Regions from separate parts of the Cupriavidus sp. JZ107 genome, predicted to be linked through region 2. Evidence: predicted binding sites of a transcription regulator. Region 2 holds the regulator's gene; each other region holds the start of a gene.
What was found. The regulator LexA, encoded in region 2, represses DNA repair genes until DNA is damaged. The targets are predictions, from matches to a motif close to ACTGTATNNNNATACAGT.
Positions count from the first base shown of each region.

Region 1: M1D55_RS04845 (putative DNA modification/repair radical SAM protein) is a predicted target of LexA. The motif match lies at 2,589-2,606, and genes of this name have one in related genera.
Region 3: M1D55_RS23255 (ATP-dependent helicase) is a predicted target of LexA. The motif match lies at 2,764-2,781, and genes of this name have one in related genera.

Region 1 covers NZ_CP096480.1:1,134,984-1,139,192, forward strand. The annotation lists gene M1D55_RS04835 (Fic family protein) at 1-1,463, shown strand, start outside; gene M1D55_RS04840 (SOS response-associated peptidase family protein) at 1,506-2,489, opposite strand; gene M1D55_RS04845 (putative DNA modification/repair radical SAM protein) at 2,618-3,829, shown strand; gene M1D55_RS04850 (UdgX family uracil-DNA binding protein) at 3,826-4,209, shown strand, end outside.
Region 2 covers NZ_CP096481.1:2,030,060-2,034,268, forward strand. The annotation lists gene priB (primosomal replication protein N) at 1-195, opposite strand, end outside; gene rpsF (30S ribosomal protein S6) at 261-635, opposite strand; gene M1D55_RS18605 (asparaginase) at 782-1,777, opposite strand; gene lexA (transcriptional repressor LexA) at 2,052-2,708, shown strand; gene M1D55_RS18615 (hypothetical protein) at 2,831-3,004, shown strand; gene M1D55_RS18620 (hypothetical protein) at 3,203-3,352, shown strand; tRNA gene M1D55_RS18625 (tRNA-His) at 3,440-3,515, opposite strand; gene M1D55_RS18630 (hypothetical protein) at 3,622-3,876, opposite strand.
Region 3 covers NZ_CP096481.1:3,014,991-3,019,199, reverse strand. The annotation lists gene M1D55_RS23260 ((2Fe-2S) ferredoxin domain-containing protein) at 40-360, opposite strand; gene M1D55_RS23255 (ATP-dependent helicase) at 606-2,723, opposite strand; gene M1D55_RS23250 (TlpA disulfide reductase family protein) at 3,054-3,599, opposite strand; gene M1D55_RS23245 (thioredoxin fold domain-containing protein) at 3,664-4,137, opposite strand.

The DNA.
Region 1 (4,209 bases), on a different replicon from region 2:
TACGCTCGACGTACGAGCTGGCCGACAAGACAGGCGTGTTGACTCGGCACACTGGCCCCGATGGCACCACTCGTGTGATTTACCCGCGAAACAGGTACCGCGGCGGCGACTCGATCGTCGATCACCTTCTCTTTGCGCTGAAGAAGGAACAGTTGGACCTGACTGTCCTGGCGGCACTGTTCGAGCACCCGGAGGCCATCGAGGCCGTGCAGGAATGGCTCCGAGCCGCGCCCACGTCGCGCTATGCCCGATTGAGCGGTTTCTACGCCAAATGGTTGGCTGGAGCCCAGTTCGACTACAACGTGCCTTCCGGCGCGCCCCGCATTCCGGCGCTCGACGAACGCGCGTATATCACCGGCCCCGTCAAGAACGATACCCAGTTCGGCGTCCAGAACAACCATCTCGGACCGCCTGCATTCTGTCCGGTGGTGCGACGCACCGACGAACTCGCGGCCTGGATCGCGTCTGACCTGCCAGACAAGGTCGCCGCGGCGATTGAGAGCCTTGAGCCAGAGGTGCTGGCCCGGGCCGTCGACTATCTGTATCTCGCCGAAACCCGTTCGACATACTCGATCGAGAGAGAGGTGCCCGATAACCAGCGCGTGGCGAAATTCCGTCGATTGCTTCAGTTTGCCGGCGCCCCTGGACCTTTGACCGAGGACCAGCTATGCGAATGGCAAAACGAAATCATCTCGGGCCCGCGTAGCGAGTATTCGTATCGCGACAGGCAGAACTGGCTTTCGCGCGGTGGCCGCATGCGGAATATGGCGGACTATATTCCTCCGAATCCCGAGCAACTTGACGCAATGATGGAAGGCATTTCGCAGGTGGCAAGCCTGATTCAGACAGGGACTGTCCATCCCATCGTTGTGGCTGCCTGCGCATCTTTCGGCTTCGTGTTCGCTCACCCCTTCTACGATGGCAATGGGCGTCTGCACCGCTTCCTGATCCATCACCTGCTCCGGCAGGCCGGGGTCACCCCGGAAGGCGTCGTCCTGCCCATATCTGCACGCATGCTCAAGGAAATCGACACCTATGCCGGCTTGCTGAAGGCGTACTCGGCACCGCGCACCGCACTGCTCAATTACGTATTGGACGCCGACAGCGACACGATTCTGATCAAGTCGCCTCAACCGTATTGGCTGTATGCGTCGTTCGACGCGACTGCGTTGTGCGAGTTTGTGTTCAGGTGTATCGAGCAATGCGTCGAGCACGATCTGGCGCAGGAAATCCAATACCTGCGAGCCTACGACGCCAGTCTAGAGCGCATAGAAGGCTGGCTTGATCTGCCACAGTCGCGGCTTTCCAACCTGATCGATCTCATCGTGCAGAACCACGGAGAATTGTCGAAGCGAAAGCGCAAGCTGTTCGAAGACCTGACCCACGATGAAGTCGAACGGATAGAAAGCATCGTCCGGGACGAGTTCGACGAATACCTCAACACCTTCGGGCAGTCAGGCTGATACGCACCATCCCCGTCGGCCATGCGGCCACGGCGCTCCCCGCTAAGCCGCCAGCCGATACTCGAAGAACGGCCGTTCGCGGTCGTCCAGGATCGCGTACAGCGCGGCCAGATTGGCAGGGTCCGGGTTGAGCCACGCGTCGACGTGCTGCGGCTTGATCGGAATGACGCAACGGTCGTGGCCGGCCGCGGCGACTTCGGGCGGCGGCTCGTCGGTGATCGCCGCGAACGAATAGAGGTCCGGTTCGCCGGCCTCGCCCTTGTGTCGCGACCACAGGCAGGCGATCAGCAGATCCTGCGGCGGATCGGGACGGAACTCCAGCACGACGCTCTGCTCCTTCTCGTCCGGACCGAGTTCGCGGTGCTCGAGCCGATGCCGGGCCACGTGTTCATGAAAGGCGCGGATCGGCAGGATGCCGTGGCGGTAGCCGAACAGTTGGCGCCATGCCGTCTCGAGATTGTCGCGGCGTGCGTTGTACGTCCCGGGCTTTTTTCTTTCCATCGACACGTCCCAGCCGGGCAGTCGGCAGCGGTAGCGCATCGGCACGATCGTGCGCTGGCCGTCCACCTCGATCATCACCGGCGCGTAATAGCCCGGGAAGATCATCGCGTCCTCCGGAGCCGGCGTGGCGCGTTGCAGGTCGGCCAGGTTCTGCTGCAGCCGGGCGATCTTGTCGGCGGCGATGCGCTGCTCGTTCTCCGCCTTGCGGGTCGGCCGCCCGGCAAGCGCGCGCTCGGCCTCCGCCAGGCGCGCCCGCTGGCGGAACAGCTCCGCTTCCAGCCCATTGGCTTGTTCGCGGTCGCCGGCGGCGATCAGCGCGGCCAGCTCGCGCTCTTCGGGGCCGCCCTCCTCGCCTCCCGCGCCGCCCTGCGCGAACGCGACGCGCATCGCCTTGGGCAGCTTCTGCCACTCCTGGTCCTTGCGCTTTTGCCAGAACAGTTCGAAGAACTGGCGAAGGCTCATCACCGCGCCGTACTGGCGCGTGAACTTCCTGAAGTCGGCCTTGATCTGCGCGGCGTAGCACATCGAACTCTCCCTTTGGCGCTCACGAGTACACCATCGTCGCAGCCATCGCAGGGAGCGGACATCGGTATTGAGCCGAGGCAGCTCGATCCCGCCTATAATACTGTACATTCATACAGTATGGTTTCCCGATGGAACTGCTCACCAAGCTGGAGATCCTGGCGGACGCGGCCAAATACGACGCCTCCTGCGCCAGCAGCGGCGCGCCGAAACGGGATTCGCTCGGCAAGGGCGGGCTGGGCGCCAGTACCGGGGCCGGCATCTGCCACAGCTTCACGCCCGATGGGCGCTGCGTTTCGCTGCTCAAGATCCTGCTGACCAACTTCTGCCAGTACGACTGCCAGTACTGCGTCAACCGGCGCTCGAGCAACGTCCCGCGGGCCCGCTTTTCGCCGCGCGAGGTCGTCGATCTGACGCTGGACTTCTACCGGCGCAACTATATCGACGGCCTCTTCCTCAGCTCCGGCATTATCCGCAGCGCCGACTACACGATGGAGCAGCTGGTCCAGGTGGCGCGCTCGCTGCGCGAGGAACACCAGTTCCGCGGCTATATCCACCTGAAGACGATTCCGGACGCCGATCCCCGGCTGATCACGCAGGCTGGCCAGTATGCGGACCGGCTCAGCGTCAACATCGAGCTGCCCACCGACGGCGGCCTGCAGCGGCTGGCGCCGGAGAAGAATGCGCATACGATCAAGCGCGCCATGGGGTCGATCCGGCTCGCCCAGGAAGAGGCGGAGAGCGACAAGTCCGCGCCGGGCCGCGCGCCGGCCGGCCAAAGCACGCAGATGATCGTGGGCGCGGACGACGCGGACGACCGCACGATCCTGCAGACCGCGCAGACGCTTTATGGCGCCTACAAGCTGAAGCGCGTGTATTACTCGGCGTTCAGCCCGATTCCCGACAGTCCCTCCGGCCTTCCCGCGCAGGCGCCGCCGCTGCTGCGCGAGCATCGCCTGTATCAGGCGGATTTCCTGATGCGCGGCTACGGCTTTCAGGCCGAGGAGCTGTTCCAGTCCGCCGGCGACCTGCCGCTCGACATCGATCCGAAGCTGGCCTGGGCGTTGGCGCATCGCGAGTCGTTTCCGGTCGACCTGAACCGTGCGCCGCAGGCCTTGATCGCCCGCGTGCCCGGCATCGGCATGCGCAATGCGAAGCGGCTGGTGGAGCTGCGCCGCTCGCGCGCGATCCGTTATCAGGACCTGGTGCGGCTGCGCTGCGCGATGGACAAGATCAAACCGTTCATCGTGGTGCAGGACTACCGGCCGGCGCAGGCGGACCGGCCGTCGGAGCAGTTGCGGCGGGCGCTGGCCGCGCCGCCGGTGCAGCTGGCGCTGCTATGAGCGGCGCCAGCTCGCCGGTACTGGTGGTCGACGGCGGCTACGCGGGCTGGCGTGCGCAGGCCCTGCGCGCGCTGGCGGCCGGTTGGCCCCCGGAGGCCGTCACCTGGGCGGAACGGGGTTCGGCAGCCTGCACCGGGACGGCACAGCTGATGCTGCTCGACGCCGGCCCGGCGCCGATGTCCGGTGATGACCCGCCATCCGCGGAGTGCCAGCAGGCCGTCGGCGCCGCCCCGGCGATCCGCGTATCGAAGGCGTTGGCCGCCCTGCTGCAGCAAGCCGCGCGCTACCGCTCGCCGCAACGCTGGGCCTTCCTCTATCGGGTGCTGTGGCGATGGTGCCAGGGCGATCGCGCGGTGGCCTCGCCCGCCGACGAAGACGGC
Region 2 (4,209 bases):
CGGCGTACGCTCGAGGTGCTGGCCGACCGGACCGACGCCCATCGCGGCGATCGCGAACTCGACCTGCCGCGGCGTCTGCGCTTCGACCACCTCGCCACCGTATTGCAACAGGCAATTGACGACTGGGATACCGGCCGGCGTATAGCGCAACGCGTCGCGCTCGACGAGGGTGGCGTGCAGCCTCAGCTGGTTCATCGCGCCACCGCCCCTCGCATGCCGCCCCGGTCATGCCGGAGCGAACCGCACACAGCAGACCGCACTCAGGCGGCCTGGCCTTCGCTGGTTTGCTGCGAAGCCTTGCGGGCTTCTTCGCGCTGGACTTCCTTCATCATCGGCGACGGGGCCGTTTCGGCCTTCTTCGTCTGGACGATCAGGTGGCGCAGCACGGCGTCGTTGAACTTGAACGCGTGTTCGAGTTCAGCCAGCGTGTCCTTGCCGCACTCGATGTTCAGGCAAACGTAGTGAGCCTTGGCCAGCTTCTGGATCATGTAGGCCAGTTGACGACGGCCCCAGTCTTCCACGCGATGCACCTGGCCGTTCTGCGACGTGACCAGCGTCTTGTAACGCTCGATCATGGCCGGCACTTGCTCGCTCTGGTCCGGATGGACGATGAATACGATTTCGTAATGACGCATTGACGCTCCTTTTGGGATAAGCCGCCCGGGCGTCAAGTCCGGTGCAGCAAGGGTTAAATAGCCCGCGAGTATAGCCCGGAACGGCCACGGCGGCAAGCCGCATGGATTCAGGGCTGGATTGGCGATTGTGCGGGCCAGACGCTCCTTCAGATCTGCGCGAAGAACTGTTGCAGCCGAACCGGATCGCCGCCCAGGACCGGCTCCGCGCCAAGCGCCAGCAGCAACGCCACCCGGGCCTTGTACGGATTCAGGTCGCCAGCGGACACGAAGGCCCCCGCGGCAGGATTAGGCTGAGCCGGCGCGATCACATTACCGGCGCCGGTGCGCGTGCTGCGGACCACCGCGACACCGGCCCGCGCCGCATCGGCGAGCGCGGCCACCAGCGTCTCGTGGATCGATCCATTGCCGGCGGCCGCGACTACCACGCCGCGCACGCCGCCGGCGACCAGTGCATCGACCACCACGCGACTCGGCTCCGCATAGCTGGCGACGATTTCGACCGCGGGCCAGTGCTGCGGCAGCGGCAAGGCCTGACGCGGCAGCCGCAGCGGCGCGCGCGTGAAGCGCACCAGCGCATCCTGCACCAGCCCGATCGGCCCGGCGCCCGGCGACGCGAACGCGTCGACGGCCGAGGTATGCGCCTTGACCGCGTCGCGCCCGGCGTGGATCTCCTGATTGACTACCACCAGCACGCCTTTGCCCGCCGCCTCCGGATGCGCCGCGACGCGGACGGCATCGAGCAGATTCAGCGGCCCATCGGCCGACAGCGAGGTCGCCGGCCGCATCGCGGCGGTCAGCACCACCGGCACGCTGGCCACCCCCGCCAGGTGCAGCAGCATCGCCGTTTCTTCCAGCGAATCGGTGCCGTGCGTGATGACAATGCCGGCCACGTCGTCCTGCGCGGACCAATGGTGGACCCGCGCCGCCAGCCGCGCCCACAGGCCGAACGACATGTCCTTGCTGTCGACCTGCGCGACCTGCTCGGCCTCGATCCGCGCGACATCCTTGAGCGCCGGCACCGCGTCGAGCAGCGCCGATACCGGCACTGTCGCCGCCTGATAGCGGGCGCTGCTGGCGGCGCTGGACGAGGAACCGGCGATGGTGCCGCCGGTGGCGAGAACGATTACGCGAGGCAAGGTCATGGGCACGAGATGTTCGTAAACAGGCGGCGATTGTACCCGCCGGGACAGGGCACTCCCCTACGGTCTTGCCCTGCCCCGCGGTCGGACCGTACGCAGCCGAAAGTGGACGACGATGCAAATTCCTCTTGCACTTCGATCGATACTGTATAAAATCACAGCACACTGTTCAAACGTACAGTGTTGCACATGGCGGTCCCCGATGCGCCCTCCCCGCGCGCCTCACGGCTCGCGGCGACGACCGGACCGCCACCGGATACAACAACACGGACAAGCCATGGCGACTCTGACACCCCGGCAGCAGCAGATCTTCGACCTGATCCGCAACACCATCCGGCAGACCGGCATTCCGCCGACCCGCGCCGAGATCGCTGCGGAATTTGGCTTCTCGTCGCCGAATTCGGCCGAAGAACATCTGCGCGCGCTGGCTCGAAAGGGCGTGATCGAGCTGACCCCCGGCGCTTCGCGCGGCATCCGGCTCAAGGTCAATCGCAGCGACTCCGAAATGCCGGACCAGTTCTCGCTGCCGATGGCCGGCGTGATGCAGCTGACGCTGCCGCTGGTCGGCCGCGTCGCCGCCGGTAGCCCGATCCTGGCCGCCGAGCATATCGACCGCCAATACCAGGTCGACGCTTCGGTCTTCGACGAACGCCCCGATTACCTGCTGCGCGTGCGCGGCATGAGCATGCGCGATGCCGGCATCTTCGATGGTGACCTGCTGGCGGTCAAACGCGCGCAGGACGCGGCCAACGGCAAGATCGTGGTGGCCCGCATCGGCGAGGACGTGACCGTCAAACGGCTCAAGCATCGCGGCGATGCGATCGAGTTGATCGCCGAGAACCCCGACTTCGCCAACATCATCGTGAAGCCCGGACGCGAGGAATTCTCGCTCGAGGGCATCGCAGTCGGACTGATCCGCCAGTCCGGTTTCTAGCGCAACCACGCAATCCGGCAGGCGCCGCCGCCTTGGCGCCAACTCAGTCATGCAGCCGCACGAGCCGCAGGGCCCCGTGTTGCCGCAAGACTTCCGCTGACGCCTTACCGAAGAGGACCACCATGCTGCAAGCCGACCGCTCCCTGACCCGCTACCCCGTCAAGCCGACGCCGTTCCGCCAGTCCAAAGGTGTCCGCATCTACCAGGGCGCACAGCGCCGCACGATGGTCGGCAGCATGGCCGCGATCTGCCGGATGCTCGAACTCGATCAGCCGGGCGTGAAGCTGAACGCGTGAGCAAGTCGCACTCGTGCGACCGCTGCGACAAGATCGACTGCGTTGAAGGCGTGATTGCGCGTTTGCGCGAAGCGTGAGATACGGCGGTCCGGCGACAAGCGACGCTTCTCGCGCATCGCAACAAACCTTTACAACTCGGACCGTGAATTCGTCGAAGCTTGGCCTAGCCTTTTCCCATGCTTTTCGAAGGAGACGGCCATGCCTTCGTCAGACGACACCATCAAGCTGCTTCGTCCCGGTCGCCGCACCATGAACTGGCACGACGTCGCACTGATTGCAGCCGGTTGGATCGCGCTGTGTGTCGGTGTCGGATGGACGATCACCAAAGCCGCTGCTCGGTTGGTCTGAAGACCACGAGCGCCCTCGCCCGCCAGCCCGTTTGTCTCGGCACAAAGCAAAACAGCCGCTCGATGAGCGGCTGTTTGCATGGGATCTTGGGGTGGCTGATGGGACTCGAACCCACGACGACAGGAATCACAATCCTGGACTCTACCAACTGAGCTACAGCCACCGTAGCGCCGTCGTCAGTACTGCTCGACGGAAACCAAGATTATACAAACTTCGTTTGGCGATGGCTAGTACTACGCACAAAATTTTTCATGCAACCGAATGACGTATCAGGACCAGCGGGCTTCGAGCCGAATTGCCTCGTGGATCGCATCGAGCGTCTCCTGCTCGGTCTGATAGGTGCCCGGCAGTCTTCGGCTCCTGCCGTTCAGCACATCGGTCTGCAGTGAGGCGGCCGCGGCCGCATCGGTGCCGCGATGCCAGCAGTAGCGGGCGGTCCAGGTACCGTTCTGCAACCGCTCGACCACCCAGACGACGCGGAAGCCTTCGAACGCGACACCAAACAAGCCGTCTTCTTCTTCCATTCCACCCTCCGAGGCCAGATCTTCTTGTCGTTTTTGGCTACATCTTGCCATCACCCGGTTGGGGGGTCATCTCTTTGGATGAGGTAAACGAGAACTGTTAGCGGCGACGTTGCTCCGCGGCATCATGCAGAACGGGGAGAAAGCGAGCCGCGGACCGAGCGGAGCGGCAGACAGAGAGCGGGAAGGAGGACCGCTGCGGGGAGCGCCAGGCAAAAAAAAGTCCGCACACGGCGGACTCTTAAACTCTTGCGATCTCAATGCCCTGAAGGCAATTGCAATGTAACTGTCATCGCCGCCAAGCACTATTCGGGTAAACGAAAGGACGAGCGACCG
Region 3 (4,209 bases), 980 kb from region 2:
GGCAGCGGGATGGCGACGGATGCGGTCCGAGCGCGGCGCTCAGCGATCCACCATCAGGCGTTCGACCGGCTTGCCGTGGATCAGATGGCTGTCGATGATTTCGTCGATGTCCTGCTCGTCGACGAATGTGTACCAAACGGCCTCCGGGTAGACCACCAGTACCGGACCGAGTTCACAGCGGTTCAGGCAGCCCGCCTTGTTGATCCGCACGCGGCCCTCGCCGCCGGCGATGCCCAGCTCCTTGCAACGCTTCTTGGCGTATTCCTGCATCGCCTTGGCGTTGTGGTTGGCGCAGCAGTTTTCGCCCGGCTCGCGCTGATTCAGGCAGAAGAAGACGTGGTGCTGGTAGTAGCTGCTCATGCGTGGGAGGGCGCGGCACGCTCGGCTGGGCCGCGCGGGCGGCTGGGCGCCGGTCGGAACGGTGGGAAGCTCGGAATTATACGGCGAGCCGGGGGCCGTTTCGACCGCATGGCGGCGTCTGCAGGGCGGCGCCGTGGCGGGAGTTAGCTATGGCGCACAACAAGCGCCGGTCCGACGCCCTCGTCGAAGGCCCGGGGTAACGGGTGTACGCAGGCTGCGCCCCCAGTACGGCCCCTACGGCCGGCTCATCGCCACATATTGCGCATCCGCGCGGCCAGGTCGACCGCCGGCAGCGACGCGCGCTGGGGCGCCGCGTCGACCGGCGGAGGCGGCGGCCACGCGCGGCTGTGGAAATGCGGCATCACGCGATTGGGCAGGAAGCGCGTGCGCGACGCATACACGTGGCGGTCGCCCATGCCGGGCTGCTGATGCACGTAGAAGCGCTGCGGCACCACGATATCGAGATGGTCGCGTGCGCGCGTCATCGCGACATAGAGCAGCCGGCGCTCTTCCTCGATCTCCTCGGTGGTGCCGGTGGCGAGATCCGACGGCAGGCAGCCGTCGACCGCGTTCAGCACGTAGACCGCCTTCCACTCCTGGCCCTTGGCCGAATGGATCGTCGACAGGATCAGATAGTCCTCGTCGCGCAGCGGCACGCCCGATTCGTCGCTGGAGGCATCGGGCGGGTCCAGCGTCAGCTCGGTCAGGAAGCGTTCGCGCGAGCCGTAGGTCGCGGCGATGCGCGCCAGCTGCTGCAGGTCGGCGGCGCGCGCGGCGGCATCGTCGTGCAACCGTTCCAGATGCGGCTCGTACCAGCGCAGCACGCGTTCGAAGTCGACCGGCCATGCCGCCGCGGGGGCCATCGCCTCGCGCGCCAGCGCGACCAGTTCGGTCCATGCCTCGGCGGCCGCCGGCGGCGCTTCGAACGATTCCAGCGCGAACAGCGGATCGCTGGCGAGCTCCAGCCCGTCGAGCACACGTGCCGCGGTCTTGGGCCCGACGCCCGGCATCAGCTGCAGCGTGCGAAAGCCCGCCATGCGGTCGCGCGGATTCTCGAGCCAGCGCAGCGCCGCCAGCATGTCCTTGACGTGGGTCGACTCGAGGAATTTGAGTCCGCCGAACTTGACGAACGGAATGTTGCGGCGGACCAGCTCCAGTTCGAGCTGCGCGCTGTGGTCGGCGGCACGGAACAGCACCGCCTGCGCCATCAGCGCCAGCCCTTCCTCGCGCCGCGCCAGGATGCGCTCGACCACGAAGCGCGCCTGCTCGGTCTCGTCGTTGACCACCACCACGCCGGGCTTCTCGGCGCTGGCGCGGTCCGACCACAGGTCCTTGGTGAAGCGCTCGGCCGCCAGCCCGATCACCGCGTTGGCGGCGGCCAGGATCGGCTGCGTCGAGCGGTAGTTGCGCGACAGCGTGACCTGTCCCGCCGCTGGCGAGAAGCGGTGCGGGAAGTCGAGGATGTTGCGTACGGTGGCGCCGCGGAACGCGTAGATCGATTGCGCATCGTCGCCGACCACGGTCAGGCCGCGGCCGTCGGGCTTGAGCGACAGCAGGATCGCCGCCTGCAGCGCATTGGTGTCCTGGTATTCGTCGACCAGCACGTGGTCGAAGCGCTCGCCCATGTCGCGCGCCAGCGCCGGCTCGGCCAGCGCCTGTGCCCAGTACAGCAGCAGGTCGTCGTAGTCGAGCACCTGCTGCTTCTGCTTGGCCTCGACATAGCCGGCGAACAGCGTGCGCAGCGCGTCGACCCACATCGCGTAGCGCGGGAACTGGCGCTGCAGCACCTCTTCGAGCGGCAACTGCGTGTTGACCACGCGCGAATAGATCGCCAGGCAGGTTTCCTTGCGCGGAAAGCGGGCGTTCTGCGCCGACAGGCCGAGGTCGTGCCGCACCACGTTGATCAGGTCGGCCGAATCGCCGCGGTCGCTGATCGTGAACGAGGGCGACAGGCCCAGCGTCTCCGCGTATTCGCGCAGCAGCCGCGCGCCGATCGCGTGGAAGGTGCCGGCCCATTGCAGCGCCGCGCGGCCGGGATTGGCCGACGACGTGGCGCCGTTGCGGGCGGCGAAGGCTTGGTCAACGATGCGCTCGACGCGCCGGCCCATCTCGACCGCGGCGCGCCGCGAGAACGTCAGCAGCAGGATGCGCCGCGGATCGGCGCCGCCCAGCAGCAGGTGCGCGACGCGGTGCGCCAGCGTATTGGTCTTGCCCGAGCCCGCGCCGGCGATGATCAGCAGCGGCTGGTCGGTCGGGTGCTCGACCGCTTCACGCTGCTCGGGATTGAGCGCGGCGAGATAGTCGACCGGATCGGCCGGGTCGGCCGGGGCGGCGGCGGGTGCAGGAGCGAGAGCGACGGACACAGTGGCGAGCGAGGGCGAAAACCGGAAATGTTCGCCGCAGACTGTATATCCATACAGATGTGTTGGGCAAGCGGGGGATGGTTGAAGGGGCGAGAGGGGCGCTTTTGGCGTGGTAGCGCCGGGGTTGCCCTCTCCCCCGGCCCCTCTCGCGAGCGGGCGAGAGGAGCAAGCCGGCAGCCTTGTCGAACGCCTGCGGCCAGCTATCTCGCCCGCCTTCGCGAGAGCCTTGCCGAATGCCTACTGGGTTCTCCCTCTCCCGTTTGCGGGAGAGGGTTGGGGAGAGGGCAAGCGGCGCCGGCATACCGCGGCCGCCCCTTCCCTGTCAGCGCATCAAACCGCCTTGCCCAGTGCCTCGTCCAGCAGCTTGTGCAGGCTGTCCCATTCCGGCTCGCCGACATAGCGCTTCAGGATGCGCCCGTCCTTGTCCACCACGAAGGTGGTCGGCGTCAGCTGCACGTCGCCGAAGGCCTTGGCCGCGGAGCCGTCCGAATCGAGCGCGACCTTGAACGGCAGCTTGCGCGTCTCGGTGAAATTGGTCACGTACATCGGCGGGTCATAGCTCATCGCCACGGCGACGAACTCGAGGCCCTTGTCCTTGAACTGCTGATAGGTGCGCACCATGTCCGGCATCTCCTTGACGCAGGTGGTGCAGCTGGTGGCCCAGAAGTTGACCATATAGACCTTGCCCTGCAGCTGCGCGGTGCTGACGCGCTCGCCGGACAGCAGCACGAAGGTCGCTTGCGGCGCGTGCCGGGCCGGGGTCAACGCGCGGTAGCCAAACCAGCCGAGCAGGACCAGTACCAGCAGGCCCGCGACCAGCGGCCAGCGCTTGCGGGCAGAGGCGGGACGTTCCGGTTGGGAGGCGGACGAAGTCATGATGGGCCGACCGAAGGAGGGAGAAACCGCCATTCTAGCGCCGAGGCCGCGGCGGTGACGGGAGTCAGCGCCCGCCGGCCGTCGCCGCCATCGCGGCGCGCGCGGTGTCGAGCGACTGTTCCAGATAGGCGCCGTAGAAGTCGGGCTGCATGCCGCGCAGCGGCGGCGCGGCCGGGCGGCCGCGGCCGTCGAGGAACAGCACCGTCGGCGCGAAGCGGATGCCGTGGTCGCGCGCCCAGGCGCGTGCGGTGGTGGCACGGCCGTCGGCATCGCGGATCGGCGTCGCCGCGCTCATGTCGAGCTCGCGCGCCACAACCTCTCCGCTGGCGACCTGCGGGCCCAGATAGTTGCGCCGCACCGCTTCGCAATAGCCGCAGTCCGGCAGCGTCACCAGCACCACCAGCGGTTCGCCGCGCCGGCTGGCCGCGCGGGTTTCCGCCGCCAGGTCGCTGACCGCCGGCAGATGCGTGGCGCTCGCCGCCCGTGCCGGCGGCGGCGCCACGGCGAGCGCCAGGGCGATCGCGGGGATGGCCAGCATGCCGGCCAGCCGCGCCGGGATGGCGCCCCGATGCGATGCCGGACCGGTGCGGCGACCTGCGAAGTCGAAAAC